3 regions of the Azospirillum sp. genome follow, and region 3 is predicted to be linked to each of the others. Evidence: riboswitches for the same ligand, from Rfam matches in the RefSeq annotation. Region 3 holds a riboswitch; each other region holds the start of a gene.
The links. Region 3 has a riboswitch for thiamine pyrophosphate ahead of ACRWK7_RS11960 (ABC transporter ATP-binding protein). Riboswitches for the same ligand answer to the same signal wherever they lie in the genome.

Region 1: it holds a riboswitch for thiamine pyrophosphate, as region 3 does, so the genes downstream of both, thiO (glycine oxidase ThiO) here and ACRWK7_RS11960 (ABC transporter ATP-binding protein) in region 3, are expected to answer to the same signal.
Region 2: it holds a riboswitch for thiamine pyrophosphate, as region 3 does, so the genes downstream of both, thiC (phosphomethylpyrimidine synthase ThiC) here and ACRWK7_RS11960 (ABC transporter ATP-binding protein) in region 3, are expected to answer to the same signal.

Annotation. Positions count from the first base shown of each region.
Region 1 covers NZ_JBOZRT010000033.1:19,670-24,194, reverse strand. The annotation lists tRNA gene ACRWK7_RS06765 (tRNA-Leu) at 1-6, shown strand, start outside; gene ACRWK7_RS06760 (STAS domain-containing protein) at 97-399, opposite strand; gene mgtE (magnesium transporter) at 615-2,048, shown strand; TPP riboswitch at 2,246-2,344, shown strand; gene thiO (glycine oxidase ThiO) at 2,335-3,498, shown strand; gene thiS (sulfur carrier protein ThiS) at 3,495-3,701, shown strand; gene ACRWK7_RS06740 (thiazole synthase) at 3,717-4,493, shown strand.
Region 2 covers NZ_JBOZRT010000124.1:12,487-17,011, forward strand. The annotation lists gene ACRWK7_RS26820 (DMT family transporter) at 1-121, shown strand, start outside; gene thiC (phosphomethylpyrimidine synthase ThiC) at 288-2,084, opposite strand; TPP riboswitch at 2,158-2,290, opposite strand; gene ACRWK7_RS26830 (BON domain-containing protein) at 2,394-2,765, shown strand; gene rplS (50S ribosomal protein L19) at 3,045-3,440, opposite strand; gene trmD (tRNA (guanosine(37)-N1)-methyltransferase TrmD) at 3,481-4,278, opposite strand; gene rimM (ribosome maturation factor RimM) at 4,275-4,525, opposite strand, start outside.
Region 3 covers NZ_JBOZRT010000050.1:113,468-117,992, reverse strand. The annotation lists gene ACRWK7_RS11970 (ABC transporter substrate-binding protein) at 1-577, opposite strand, end outside; gene ACRWK7_RS11965 (ABC transporter permease) at 581-1,342, opposite strand; gene ACRWK7_RS11960 (ABC transporter ATP-binding protein) at 1,527-2,288, opposite strand; TPP riboswitch at 2,281-2,388, opposite strand; gene ACRWK7_RS11955 (DUF1194 domain-containing protein) at 2,396-3,157, opposite strand; gene ACRWK7_RS11950 (acetoin utilization protein AcuC) at 3,248-4,360, shown strand; gene ACRWK7_RS11945 (hypothetical protein) at 4,488-4,525, shown strand, end outside.

The sequences.
Region 1 (4,525 bases), on a different contig from region 3:
GCACCATCTCCGGTTCTTCCGGGGGTTAAACGAAAAGCCCGCTGGCCGATGGCCGAGCGGGCTTTTTCGTATCCGGAGGCTGGCCCCAGGCTCTGTTCAGCGGATGAACACGTACTGGTCCAGCGACACCCGGCGCATGGTCTGCACGATGTAGGGCTGGGCGTTCACCACGGTGACGCTGCCCTGCCGCTCGCGGCAGCGGTTGGCCAGCACGAACAGCATGCCGATCGCCGTCGAATCCAGGAAGGTCAGGTAGCGCAGGTCGAGCGGCACCTCCGGCTTCGCCGTGAAGTCCCAGTGCGCCAGCATCTCGTGGAACTTGCGGCTGTCGTCGTAGGTGAAGCGTCCCGACAGCAGGATGCCATCCTGCCCGTCCACTTCGGTGAAGGCGTACTCCATCGCGCGAAACCCTGACCCGCTGTTGCTGCGCCCATATTACGCAGGTATGCGGCGGATTACACAAAGTTCACGCGTGGTCCCGCCCGACACGCTGGACAAAGGCGCGCCCCGCCTATATTCCGTGCGAGCCCCGTCGGCCGCGCCAAGCCGGGCCGCCGGGGCTCCTCGACAAGACCTAAGCGTGCACCCCGGTGCTGCCGAAGCGGGAGCGGACGATGGACGTGGCCGAAAACCGTGACCCGCACCAGCCGCCGCCGCATCAGCCGGAAGAGCCGCGCCACCCCTTCCGCGAGGAGGACGAGGAGCGCGCCTACGGCGTCGATCCCGACTTCGTGGAGGAGATCGGCGACCTGCTGCGCGACGGCCGCGCCGACGAGGTGCGCGCCGAGGTCGAGGATCTGCACGCCGCCGATGTCGCCGACCTGATCGAGCAGGTCGGCCCGGACGAGCGCGAAGCCCTCATCGACATCCTGCGCCCGAACTTCGACGGCGAGGTGCTGTCGCACCTCAACGAGGACCTGCGCGAGCAGGTCATGGAGCTGTTCGAGCCGAAGGAGCTCGCCGCCGCGGTGGCCGAGCTGGACACCGACGACGCCGTCGACCTCATCGAGGACATGGACGAGGAGACCCGCAAGGCGATCCTCGACAACCTGCCCGCCGAAGACCGCGCGCTGGTGCAGGAGAACCTGACCTACGAGGAATACACCGCCGGCCGCCTGATGCAGCGCGACCTCGTGGCGGTGCCGCAGTTCTGGACGGTTGGCAAGACGCTGGACTTCCTGCGCGCCTCGGGCGACGACCTGCCGGAGGACTTCTACGACCTCTTCGTGGTGGACCCGCTGCACCGGGTGGTCGGCGCGGTGCCGCTCTCACGGGTGATGCGGCAGAAGCGCTCGGTGCGCATCGCCGACATCGCCACCGAGGACCTGCACACCATCCCCGTCACCATGGAGCAGGAGGAGGTGGCGAACCTCTTCCGCCAGTACGCCCTGGTCTCCGCCCCGGTGGTCGACCAGGCCGGGCGCCTGCGCGGCGTCATCACCGTGGACGACGTGGTGCACATCATCGACGAGGAGGCGGAGGACGACATCCTCAAGCTCGGCGGCGCCGGCGACACCGGCGTCTACACGCCGATTCGCGAGATCTCCAGGTCGCGCCTGTGGTGGCTGCTGGTCAACCTGGTCACCGCCTTCATCGCGTCGGGCGTCATCTCGCTGTTCGAGGGGGCGATCGAGAAGGTCGTGGCGCTCGCGGTGCTGGCGCCCATCGTCGCCTCCATGGGCGGCAACGCCGGCACCCAGACGCTGACCGTGGTGGTGCGCGCGCTGGCGACGCGCGAGCTGTCGCCCGCCAACGTCTGGCGCGTCTTCGGCAAGGAGCTGGTGGTGGCTCTGATCAACGGCGTGGTCTTCGCCGTGCTGGTCGGCGCCATCGCCTGGGTGTGGTTCGAGCCCACCATCGGCGTCGTCATCGCCTGCGCCATGATCATCAACCTGTTCGTCGCCGGCCTGTTCGGCGTGATGATCCCGCTGGGCCTGGAGAAGCTGGGCGTCGACCCGGCGGTGTCGAGCACGGTGTTCCTCACCACCGTCACCGACGTGGTCGGCTTCTTCGCCTTCCTGGCGCTGGCGACCGTTTTTCTGCTGTAATTGTTCCCTCAAACGGCGGGCGGGGCCGTCCGGCCCCTTGCCTTCGCGGCCATGTGGCCGCGGGGCTCCCGGCGGATCCATCGGATCCGCCTGCCGCCAGCACAAACCTTGCGGGTTTGTGCGAGAGGCCTCAACGGCCCAGTCGCGCTACGCGCTCCAAAAACTTCTTGCTTTGGTTGCGGCGGCCCGTCAGCATGTGGGCTCGGCATGGGGTGCTGCGCGTGGTGCGCGGCTGAGATCAAACCCATCGAACCTGTCTGGGTAATGCCAGCGAAGGGAGCCGCCTATGAGCGATTCTGCGCCCGCAATCCATCCATCGTCCTCTAAGTCCCCGTCCGTCGCCGTGATCGGCGCCGGCGCCATCGGCCTGGGCATCGCCTGGCGGCTGGCGTCGGCCGGCGCCCGGGTCGATGTCTTCGACCAGGGCGAAGCCGGACGCGGCGCCACGCACGCCTCCGGCGGCATGCTCGCCGCCTGCATCGAGACCGAACCGGGGGAGGAGTGGATGCTCCCCCTCAATCGGGAGAGCCAGCGGCGCTGGCCCGCCTTCGCGGCCGAGCTGGAGGCCGCCACCGGCCTGTCGGTCGAGCTGCGCACCGAGGGCACGCTGTACATCGGCCACACCGCCGACGACATGGCCCGCCTGCGCTTCCTGCACGAGTTCCAGCGCGGCCTGGATCTGCCGATCGAGCTGCTGAACGGCGCCGAGGCCCGCCGGCGCGAGCCCTACCTGCAGCCGGGCGTGGCCGGGGCGCTGTTCAGCCCGGAGGACCATCAGGTCGAGAACCGGGCGCTCAGCCGCGCCCTGCACGCCGCCGTGCTGAAGGCCGGCGGCCGGGTGCACGAACACGCGGCGGTGACCCGCATCGAGCTGCGCGGCGGCCGGGCGGCCGGCGTGTGGGTGGGTGACACGCTGCACCCGGCGGACGTGGTGGTGCTGGCCGCCGGGGCGTGGTCGCGCGGCGTCGAGGGCTTGCCCGCCGCGGGCCGCCCGCCGGTCCGGCCGATCAAGGGGCAGATGCTGGCCCTGCGCATGGACCCGGCGGCGCCGCTGCTGCGCCACGTGGTGTGGACGCCCACCACCTACCTGATCCCGCGCCTGGACGGCCGTCTGGTGATCGGCGCCACCAGCGAGGAGCGCGGCTTCAACGAGGACCTGACCGCCGGCGGAATCTTCTCGCTGCTCGAAGGCGTGTGGCGGGCGGTGCCCGGCGTCGCCGAGCTGCCCATCGACGAGATGTGGACCGGCTTCCGCCCCGGCAGCCGCGACGACGCGCCGATCCTGGGAACCGGCGAGGTGGAAGGGCTGGTCTACGCGACCGGCCACCACCGCAACGGCATCCTGCTGGCGCCGGTGACCGCCGACGCGATCGCCCGCCTGATCCTCACCGGCGAGACCGATCCGGTAATCGCCGGGTTCGGCATCGGGCGGTTCCGGGAGGCGGCATGACCACCATCCGCGTGAACGGCACGGCGGAGCCGCTGGATGCGGCCTCCGTCGCCGACCTCCTGGCCACGCGCGGCATCGGGCCGGACACCCCGGCCGTCGCCGTGGCCCTCAACGGCGCCGTGGTGCGCCGGGCGCAGTGGGCGGAGACGCCGCTGCGCCCCGGCGACGATCTGGACATCGTCCGTCCCTTCCAGGGCGGCTGAGCGGGAGACTTCGACATGACGACTGACGACACGCTCACCATCGGCGGGCGCCGCTTCCGCTCGCGCCTGTTCCTCGGCACGGGGGGCTACCCCAACCAGAAGGCCATGCTGGACGCGCTGGCCGCCTCCGGCACCGAGGTGGCGACCGCCGCCATCCGCCGCATCAGCCTGGACGGCTACGGCGAGAGCCTGATCGACGTGCTGGGCGGCCGGGTGACGCTGCTGCCCAACACCGCCGGCTGCCTGACCGCGAAGGAGGCGGTGCTGACCGCCCAGCTCGCCCGCGAGGCGCTGGGCCTGGACTGGGTCAAGCTGGAGGTCATCGGCGACCGCGAGTTGCTCTATCCCGACTCCGAGGAGCTGCTGAAGGCCACGGCCGAACTGGTGGCCGACGGCTTCACCGTGCTGCCCTACTGCACCGACGATCCGGTGACCTGCCGCAAGCTGGCCGACGCCGGCGCGGCGGCGGTGATGCCGCTGGGCGCGCCCATCGGTTCCGGCCTAGGCATCCGCAACCCGCACGCCATCGAGGTGATCTGCGCCCGCAGCCCGGTGCCGGTGATCCTCGACGCCGGCATCGGCACGGCGTCCGACGCGGCGCTGGCGATGGAGCTGGGCTGTTCCGCCGTGCTGCTCAACACCGCGGTGTCCAAGGCGCGCGACCCGGTGCGCATGGCGGCGGCGATGCGCGACGCGGTGGCGGCCGGCTGGAACGCCCGGCTGGCCGGCCGAATCCCGCGGCGTTTCGGCGCGGAGGCGTCCAGTCCGCAACTCGGCTTGATCGGTTCGTGACTTCGCGCCAGTTTAGGCGGGTCTTTCCGCAA
Region 2 (4,525 bases), on a different contig from region 3:
GGTGCCCATCACCGCGCTGCTGGAGAGCGCGGTGATCTTCGGCGAGCCGCTGAGCGTCGGCGTGCTGCTCAGCGTCGGGCTGATCGCCGCCGGGATCGTGCTGACGGCGCGGGCGCGGTGATCCCTCGGGTTCGGCGGAAAGGGGGCAACAGGACACACGGATTTCGCGGATTGAGGCACGGATTGCACGGATTTCTCTTGTTCTTGCGACGCAAGCATAAAAGATCCGTGTAATCCGTGCTCAAATCCGTGCGATCCGTGTATCTCCTGTTGCCCTCAAGGATCGATCAATCCGCCGCCTTGTAGATCTCCCCGCCCTGCGCACGGAACGTCTCCGCCATCTCGGCCATGCCGGAGTTGGCGTAGTCCCGCACCTCCTGGGTGATCTTCATCGAGCAGAACTTCGGCCCGCACATTGAGCAGAAGTGCGCGACCTTCGCCCCCTCGGCCGGAAGGGTCTGGTCGTGGAAGCGCTCCGCCGTCTCCGGGTCCAGCGACAGGTGGAACTGGTCGCGCCAGCGGAACTCGAAGCGCGCGCGGCTCAGCGCGTCGTCACGCTCCCGCGCCGCCGGGTGGCCCTTGGCGAGGTCGGCGGCGTGCGCGGCGATCTTGTAGGTCACCACGCCCACCTTGACGTCGTCGCGGTCCGGCAGCCCCAGGTGCTCCTTCGGCGTGACGTAGCAGAGCATCGCCGTCCCGAACCAGCCGATCATCGCCGCCCCGATGCCGCTGGTGATGTGGTCGTAGCCCGGCGCGATGTCGGTGACCAGCGGCCCGAGCGTGTAGAACGGCGCCTCGCCGCACAGCTTGAGCTGCTTGTCCATGTTCTCCTTGATCTTGTGCATCGGCACGTGGCCGGGGCCTTCGATCATGGTCTGCACGTCGTGCTTCCAGGCGATCTTGGTGAGCTCGCCCAGCGTCTCCAGTTCGGCGAACTGCGCGGCGTCGTTGGCGTCGGCGATCGAGCCGGGGCGCAGGCCGTCGCCCAGCGAGAAGCTGACGTCGTACGCCTTCATGATGTCGCAGATGTCGTCGAAGTGCGTGTAGAGGAAGTTCTCCCTGTGGTGGGCTAGGCACCACTTGGCGAGGATCGAGCCGCCGCGCGACACGATGCCGGTCACCCGCTTGGCCGTCAGCGGGATGTGGGCGAGGCGCACGCCGGCGTGGATGGTGAAGTAGTCCACCCCCTGCTCGGCCTGCTCGATCAGCGTGTCGCGGAAGATCTCCCAGGTCAGGTCCTCGGCCTTGCCGTTGACCTTCTCCAGCGCCTGGTAGATCGGCACGGTGCCGATGGGCACGGGCGAATTGCGGATGATCCACTCGCGGGTGGTGTGGATGTTGCGGCCGGTGGACAGGTCCATCACCGTGTCGGCGCCCCAGCGGATCGCCCACACCATCTTCTCCACCTCCTCGCCGATCGACGACGCCACGGCGGAGTTGCCGATGTTGGCGTTGATCTTGGTGAGGAAGTTGCGGCCGATGATCATCGGCTCGGCTTCGGGGTGGTTGATGTTGGCGGGGATGATGGCCCGGCCGCGGGCGATCTCGTCGCGGACGAACTCCGGCGTGATGAATTCGGGAATGCTGGCGCCGAACGACTCGCCGTCGCGGGCCTGCTCCAGCGCGGCGGCGCGGCCGAGGTTCTCGCGGATGGCGACGTACTCCATCTCCGGCGTGACGATGCCGGCGCGGGCGTACGCCATCTGTGTCACCGCACGGCCGGGCTTGCCGCGCAACGGCCGGCGTTCCGAGCCGGGGTGGACGTCGAGGTTGGGCGCCTCGCCGGGGCGCAGCCCGTCATCCTCCGGGCGAACGGCGCGGCCGTCGTACGCCTCCACGTCGCCGCGGCCGCGGATCCAGGATTCCCTCAGGGCCGGCAGGCCCTTGCGGATGTCCACCGCCATGTCGGGGTCGGTGTAGGGGCCGGAGGCGTCGTACACCCGCACCGGCGGCTCGCCGCCGCCGACGCGGATCTCGCGCATGGCGACGCGTACACCCTGGTCGCCCGGCACGTACACCTTCTGAGAGGCGGGCAGGGGCCCGGTGGAAACGGAGAAGTTGGGGTCGGTGAGGTCTCTTGGCACGGTCGATCTCCTTCGTCGGTCGAGGAGATCCGGTCACAGGTGCGGAAGAAGGTGCGGGTGTGGTGGTGTTTCGGCGCCCGCAGCGGTTCCTTCCCTTCGCCGGTATGAGCCGGATCAGGTTCGAAGGGTCACCACGTCGCCGGAGCCCTGTCTGGGCCTTGGCCGGTGGTATCTCAGCCCCCTACGGGACCCCCCTGGAACGAGGCGCCATGCTGGGCCGCTTGCGAGCCGTTGTCAAACGGGAAAGGAACCGACCCCGCCGCCGCGCCGTTGCCTTTCCGTATGGTGGCAGCCGTGGGAGACAGACCTATGTTCGGGCACGAGGAATCGGACGACGACGCGCGCATCCGCCGCGAGGTCACCCAGCGCCTGACCGAGGACGAATACGTCGATGCGCACGATCTGGAGGTGACGGTCCACCACGCCGCGGTGACGCTGACCGGCAGCGTCGGCTCGGTGGAGCAGGGCCACCGCGCGGCCGAACTGGCGGCGAAGGTCCACGGCGTGGCGCAGGTGATCGACCGCCTGGGGCTGCGCCGCACCGCGCAGGCGGCGCAGGCGATGGGCGAGCTCGGCTCCAGCCCCGCCGACCCCGAGACGCGCACGCCCGGCGTGGTCGGCGACATGAACGAGCCGGCGACGCTGAAGGAGGCGCACACCAACTCGCTGACGCGGCGATAGGGGCGCGGCGTCAACGGGGCAACCCGGTTCACACGGATTTCACGGATTTGGGCACGGATTGCACGGATTGCCCTGCCGCGATCACCTCTCAAATCGTCCTCCCCGCGAAGGCGGGGATGACGACCAGGAAGGCGCTTGAAGTGAAAGAATGGATCAAACCAGATCCGTGAAATCCGTGCAGCCCCTGTTGTCCCCGAAACACAGGCACGATCCCAACGCCAAACGCCCGCCGCGGGTTTCCCCACGGCGGGCGCCGGATAGCTCGACAGACCGGGCGGATTACTCCGCGGCGGCGGCGGTCTTGTTCATGCCGCGGCCGGTGGTGCGCTCCGAGATGCGGGCCGACTTGCCACGGCGATCGCGCAGGTAGTACAGCTTGGCGCGGCGGACGTCGCCCTTGCGGACCAGCTCGATCGAGTCGATGCGCGGGCTGTACAGCGGGAACACGCGCTCCACGCCCTCGCCGTAGCTGATCTTGCGCACGGTGAACGAGGAGTTCACGCCGGCGTTCTTGCGGGCGATGCACACGCCCTCGTAGGCCTGGACGCGCTCGCGCGTGCCCTCGACGACCTTCACGTTCACGCGGAGCGTATCGCCCGGCGAGAATTCCGGGATGGCCTTGTCACCAAGGGCCTTCTGGATCTGCTCCTGCTCGAGCTGCTGCAACAGGTTCATGACACTACCCCTTTTCCTCGGCGCGCCTCGCGGCGGACCGTCACTCCGTCGTTCCACTCGGCCTGCGTCTGCGGGCCCGCTTCTCCGGCACCGGACGACTCGCTTCGTAGCGGGACCACAGGTCGGGCCGCCGGGCCCGTGTGATCCGCTCCGCCTCGGCGAGCCGCCAGGCGCGAACCTTCTCGTGGTGGCCGGAGAGAAGAACCTCCGGCACCGTCCGCTCCACACCCAGCCCGTCGGTCCAGACGGCGGGCCGCGTGTAGTGGGGGTATTCGAGCAACCCCCGTTCGAAACTCTCGTCGTCGGCCGTCGCCACGTTCCCCATGACGCCGGGCAGCAAGCGCACCACGGCGTCGATCAGGGCAAGCGCGGCCGGCTCGCCGCCGGACAGCACGAAATCGCCGAGGCTGACCTCCTCGACTCCGTGCGCTTCCAGCACCCGTTCATCGACCCCCTCGTATCGGCCGCAGAGCAGCGTCACGACCGGAGTCGCCGCCAGCTCCTTGACCAGGGCCTGGTCGAGGACCCGGCCGCGCGGCGACAGGTAGATCACCCGGCCACGCCCTTCCGCACCCGGCAGGCTGCAGGTCGCGGTGAACGCGGCGTCCAGGACGTCCGGCCGCATCACCATGCCCGCGCCCCCGCCGAAGGGGGCGTCGTCAACGGAGCGGTGTTTATCGCGCGCAAAATCGCGAATGTCCACTGATTCCAGCGACCACACGCCATTTTCCAGCGCCTTGCCGGCCAGGCTGTGACCCAGCGGCCCGGGGAACATCTCCGGGAACAGGGTCAGCACCTTGACGGTCCAGGCGAGCGGGCCGGCAGCGCCGTGATTCACGGCTCCGACTCCTCGTCGCCCTTGCCGTCGGGCTTGGCTTCCACCACCGCGGGCGGATCGACGACGACCCGCCCGCCCTTGACGTCCACCACCGGCACGCAGGCCTTGGTGAACGGCAACAGCTCCGTGGCGCCGGCCTCCGTGCGGATCTCCAGCACGTCGCCGCCGCCGAAATCGTAGATCGCCAGCACCGTGCCGAACGGTTCGCCCGCTGCCGTCTCGGCCCGCAGGCCAATCAGGTCGGCGT
Region 3 (4,525 bases):
TCTCGATGGCCATCTGGTTGAGCTCGAAGTTGCGGAAGGCGCCGATCACCGCGTCCACCTGCCCCGAGAGGATCGACGGCGACAGCGAGAAGTTCACGTTCACCAGCGTCACGTCCTTCAGGCTCAGGCCCGCCTTCTCCAGCATGGCGCCGAGCAGCGCGTCCTCGAACCCGCCGACCGAGAAGCCGACCTTGCGGCCCTTCAGGTCCTTCACCGACTTCACCGGCCCGTCGGCCAGCACCACCAGCGAGTTGAGCGGCGTCGACACCAGCGTGCCGACGCGCACCAGCGGCAGCCCCTCGCCGACCTGCACCTGGAGCTGCGGCTGGTAGGACACCGCCAGCTCCGCCTTTCCGGCGGCGACCAGCTTCGGCGGGTCGTTGGGATCGGCGGGGGCGACCAGCTCGACGTCCAGGCCGGCGTCCTTGAAGAAGCCCAGCTCCTTCGCCACCACCAGCGGGGCGTGGTCGGGGTTGACGAACCAGTCGAGCAGCACGGTCATCTTGTCCTGCGCCAGCGCGGGCAGGGCGGTCAGCAGCCCGGCGGCGAACGCCGCGGCGGCGAACGGGAACTTCATCGGTCAGTCCTTCTCATCGAACGCATGGGAATCGGGAAGCCACGGCAGCGCGCGCCGCAGCAGCGCGTCCGTGACGGCGTAGAGCGCCACCGCGAACGCGCCGAGCACGAACAGGGCGGCGAAGAGCAGGTCCACCTGCATGCGCGCGTTGGCGTGCAGCATCAGGTAGCCGAGGCCGGAGGAGGAGCCCACCCACTCGCCGATCACCGCGCCGATCGGCGCCACCGCGGCGGCGACGCGGATGCCGGAGGCCAGGGCGGGCAGGGCGGCGGGCAGGCGAATGTGCCACAGCGTGGAGACGCCGGACGCCCCCATGGTGCGGGCGAGGTCGAGCCAGCCCGGCTCGGTGCGGCGCAGGCCGTCGAACAGCGCGGTGGTGACCGGGAAGTAGATGACCAGCGTCGCCATGGCGATCTTCGACACCATGCCGTAGCCAAGCCACAGCACCAGCAACGGCGCCAGCGCGAACACCGGAATCGCCTGGCTGACCACCAGCAGCGGCATCAGCCAGCGCCGCGCGCCGCGGACGCTGGCGAGGACGACGGCGCTCGCCGTGCCGAGCACGACACCAAGGACGAGGCCGATCAGGATCTCGGCCAGCGTGGTGGCGGCGTGCTGTGCCAGCAGGCCGGCGTTGCGCTGCAAAGCGTCGGCGACCGCCAGCGGGCCGGGCAGGATGAAGCGGGGCAGGCCGGTGGCCCAGACCAGCGCCTGCCAGGCGGCGAGGAGGACGGCGAGGGTGACGAGGGCGCGGATCACGCGCATGGCGTTTCCCCCACCCTAACCCTCCCCCGCTCTCGGCGGATCGGAGATCCGCCTGCCGCGTCAGCGCAAACCATAGGTTTGCGCGAGAGCTTCGCAGGGGAGGGAACTCCGCCATCAGCCCTGAAAGCCCTCCCCTGCGAAGCGGGGGAGGGTTGGGTGGGGGCAAGTGTTGCAAGGCTGAAGCTCATCCCGCCAGCCTCCGCAGCAACTCGCCCTGCATCGCCAACACCGCCGCGTCGTCCGGCGCGCGCGGCGGCGTCCCCGGCGGCTCCAGCGCCGGCCCGACGGTCGCCGGCATGCCGCTCATCACGTGCACGAAGTGGCCGATCCGCAGCGCCTCCAGGGGATCGTGGGTGACCAGAAGCACCGTCCGCCCGGCCAGCAGCTCCGCCGCCAGCTCCTGCAGGCGCAGGCGGGTGATCGCGTCGAGCGCCGAGAACGGCTCGTCCATCAGCACCACCGGCCGCCGCTCCATCAGCGTGCGGGCGAGCGCGACGCGCTGGCGCTGCCCGCCGGACAGCGCCGCCGGACGGTCGCCGGCGCGGCCGGGCAGCCCGACGCGCTCCAGCAGGCCGTGCGCCTCATCGACCAGCGGCGGCGAGCGCCGTTCGCCGCGCAGCTTGGCGCCGAGCAGCACGTTGTCCAGCACGCTCAGCCAGGGCAGCAGCAGATCCTGCTGCGCCATGTAGGCAACGCGTCCGGCCAGCGGCAGCCCGTCGCCCGCGGTCACCGTGGTCGGCGGTTCCGGCTCGGCGAGCCCGGCGATCAGGCGCAGCAGGGTGGTCTTGCCCACGCCGCTCGGACCGAGCAGGCAGGTGACCGCCGCCGGCTCCAGGCGCAGGTTGAGATCCTCGAACAGCGGCGCGCCGCCGTAGGTCAGGCGGGCGGAGGCGATGGTGACGGAAACCGGAGCCGGCACCCCGGCCGGTGGAACGCGCGCGTGCATGGCTCACTGGTCCCTACGCCGGTACGAACCGGATCAGGTTCCAGGGGTCGTCCCGCTCATGGGACCTCTCAGCCGACCGCCGGCTCCCCCCAGTGACAGGGGAGGGACTATGGCAACTCGGAACAGCGCGGGCAAGCGGCGTGGTCGCTGGACGGCGGCAGTCCGGAGATTTCCAGCAGCAGCTTGGTCAGGATCGCCTGCGCGAAGGCGTCGAAGCCGTCGGCCACCACCAGGAACGCGCCGGGCCCGCCGATCACGTTGGTGCGGTAATAGCCGTCGAGGTCGCGCGGCGGCTCGCCGCCCCAGGGGTTGGGGCGGTCGTTGACGATGGGCAGGCCGTTGATGGTGATGCCCTTCTCCACCACCGCGTCGCGGATGAAGGTCACCGGCGGGCCGCTGTTGTTGGGGCCGTCGCCGGACACGTCGATGACCTTCCGCGTGCCCTCGAAGCCGTTGTTCTCGAACAGCGCGGAGGCGTAGGCGAGGGCGGCGCTGATAGAGGTCCAGCGCTCGCGCCCGATGCCGCTCTCCCCCAGCCGGTCGGCGAAGGCGGTGATGGCCTCGCGGCGGTCGAGCAGGGTCCAGCCGATAACCGTCTGCTGGTAGTGGTCGCCCGCCCATTCCACGTAGGTCACCGCGATGCGTCCGTAGGGGCCGGAGCTGATGGCGTTGATGACCTTGGGGTTGAGGAAGGCCTGGATGTAGCCGCGGCGCTGCAGTTCCGCCTCGTCCGGGTCGATGCTGCCGGACACGTCGATGGCCAGCACCAGTTCGAGGTCCACCGGCACCCGGCCGCCGGCTGCGCGGCCCGGTCCGGTCAGGACCAGCAGGATCGTCAGCGCGGCGATGAGGCGAAGCGGCGTCGGCATCCCTCATCAAGAAAGGGCGCGGTGGCGTCACGGCAAGGCCCCCGGTGCGTCGTTGACGGAACCCCGGCGCCAGCCCACCTTGTCGGGGCCATGGCACGCCGTCCGCTCTTCCTGGGCAGCGAAGTGTACCGCGGGTCGAGTTACGGCCCGAAGCACCCGCTCGCCATCCCCCGCGTCTCCACCACCATCGACCTCTGCCGGGCGATGGGTTGGCTGGACGATGGCGTCTACATCGACACCCCGGTGGCGACGGTGGACGAGATCGCGCGCTTCCACCACCGCGACTACATCCTGGCGCTCGCCCGCGCCGAGGCCGAGCAGCGCGTCGATGCGGAGACGGCGGCGCGCTACAACCTCGGCAAGCTGGAGAACCCGGTGTTTCCGGAGATGTACCGGCGCCCGGCGATCAGCACCGGGGCGGGCATCCAGGCGGCGCGCCTGCTGCTGGAGGAGCCCGGCATCGTCTACAGCCCGGCCAGCGGCACCCACCACGCCCGCCCCGGCCGGGCCAGCGGCTTCTGCTATCTCAACGCGCCGGTGCTGGCGATCCTGGAGCTGCTCGACGCCGGGGTGGAGCGCGTCTACTACGTCGACCTTGACGCCCACCACGGCGACGGCGTGGAGGAGGCGTTCGCCGACGACGACCGGGTGCTGACGCTGTCGGTGCACGAGGACGGCCGCTGGCCCTTCACCGGCATGGCGGAAGAGCGCGCCGGCCGCATGGTGCGCAACCTGCCGGTCCCGCCGGGCTTCAACGACAGCGAGATGGATCACCTCGTGGAGGTGGCGATCCGGCCGCTCGGCCGCTGGTTCGCGCCGGAGGTCGTGGTGGTGCAGACCGGCGCCGACGCGCTGGCCGAGGACCCCCTGAGCAAGCTGGAGCTGTCCAACGGCGCGCTGTGGCGGGCGGTGGCGGCGCTGATGGATTTGGCACCGCGGATGCTGGTGGTCGGCGGCGGCGGCTACAACCCGTGGTCCGTCGGGCGCTGCTGGGCCGGCATCTGGGCGACGCTGAACGGGTTTGACCCCGCCGAAGGGCCGACACACGCCGCAGAGTCGGTGCTGCGCAGTCTGACCTGGAACCGCGGCGCCGGGCGCAACCCGCCGGAACACTGGTTCGCCACGCTGGCCGACGCGCCACGCCCAGGGCCCGTGCGCGACCCGGTGCGGCGGGTGACGGCGCTGGCCCTGGAGGGCACGTAGACGGATATTGCTGTATCCGATCCGCAACAGCCGCTGATGTCACGGCGCAACGCGTTGACGCGCAATAAAAAATCGGCGACTGTCCACGGGGTGCGCGTGCGCGCGGAAGGAACGCGAAGTCCGGGACATGTCGAACACGACCCTGCTTCTGATCGCCATCGGCGC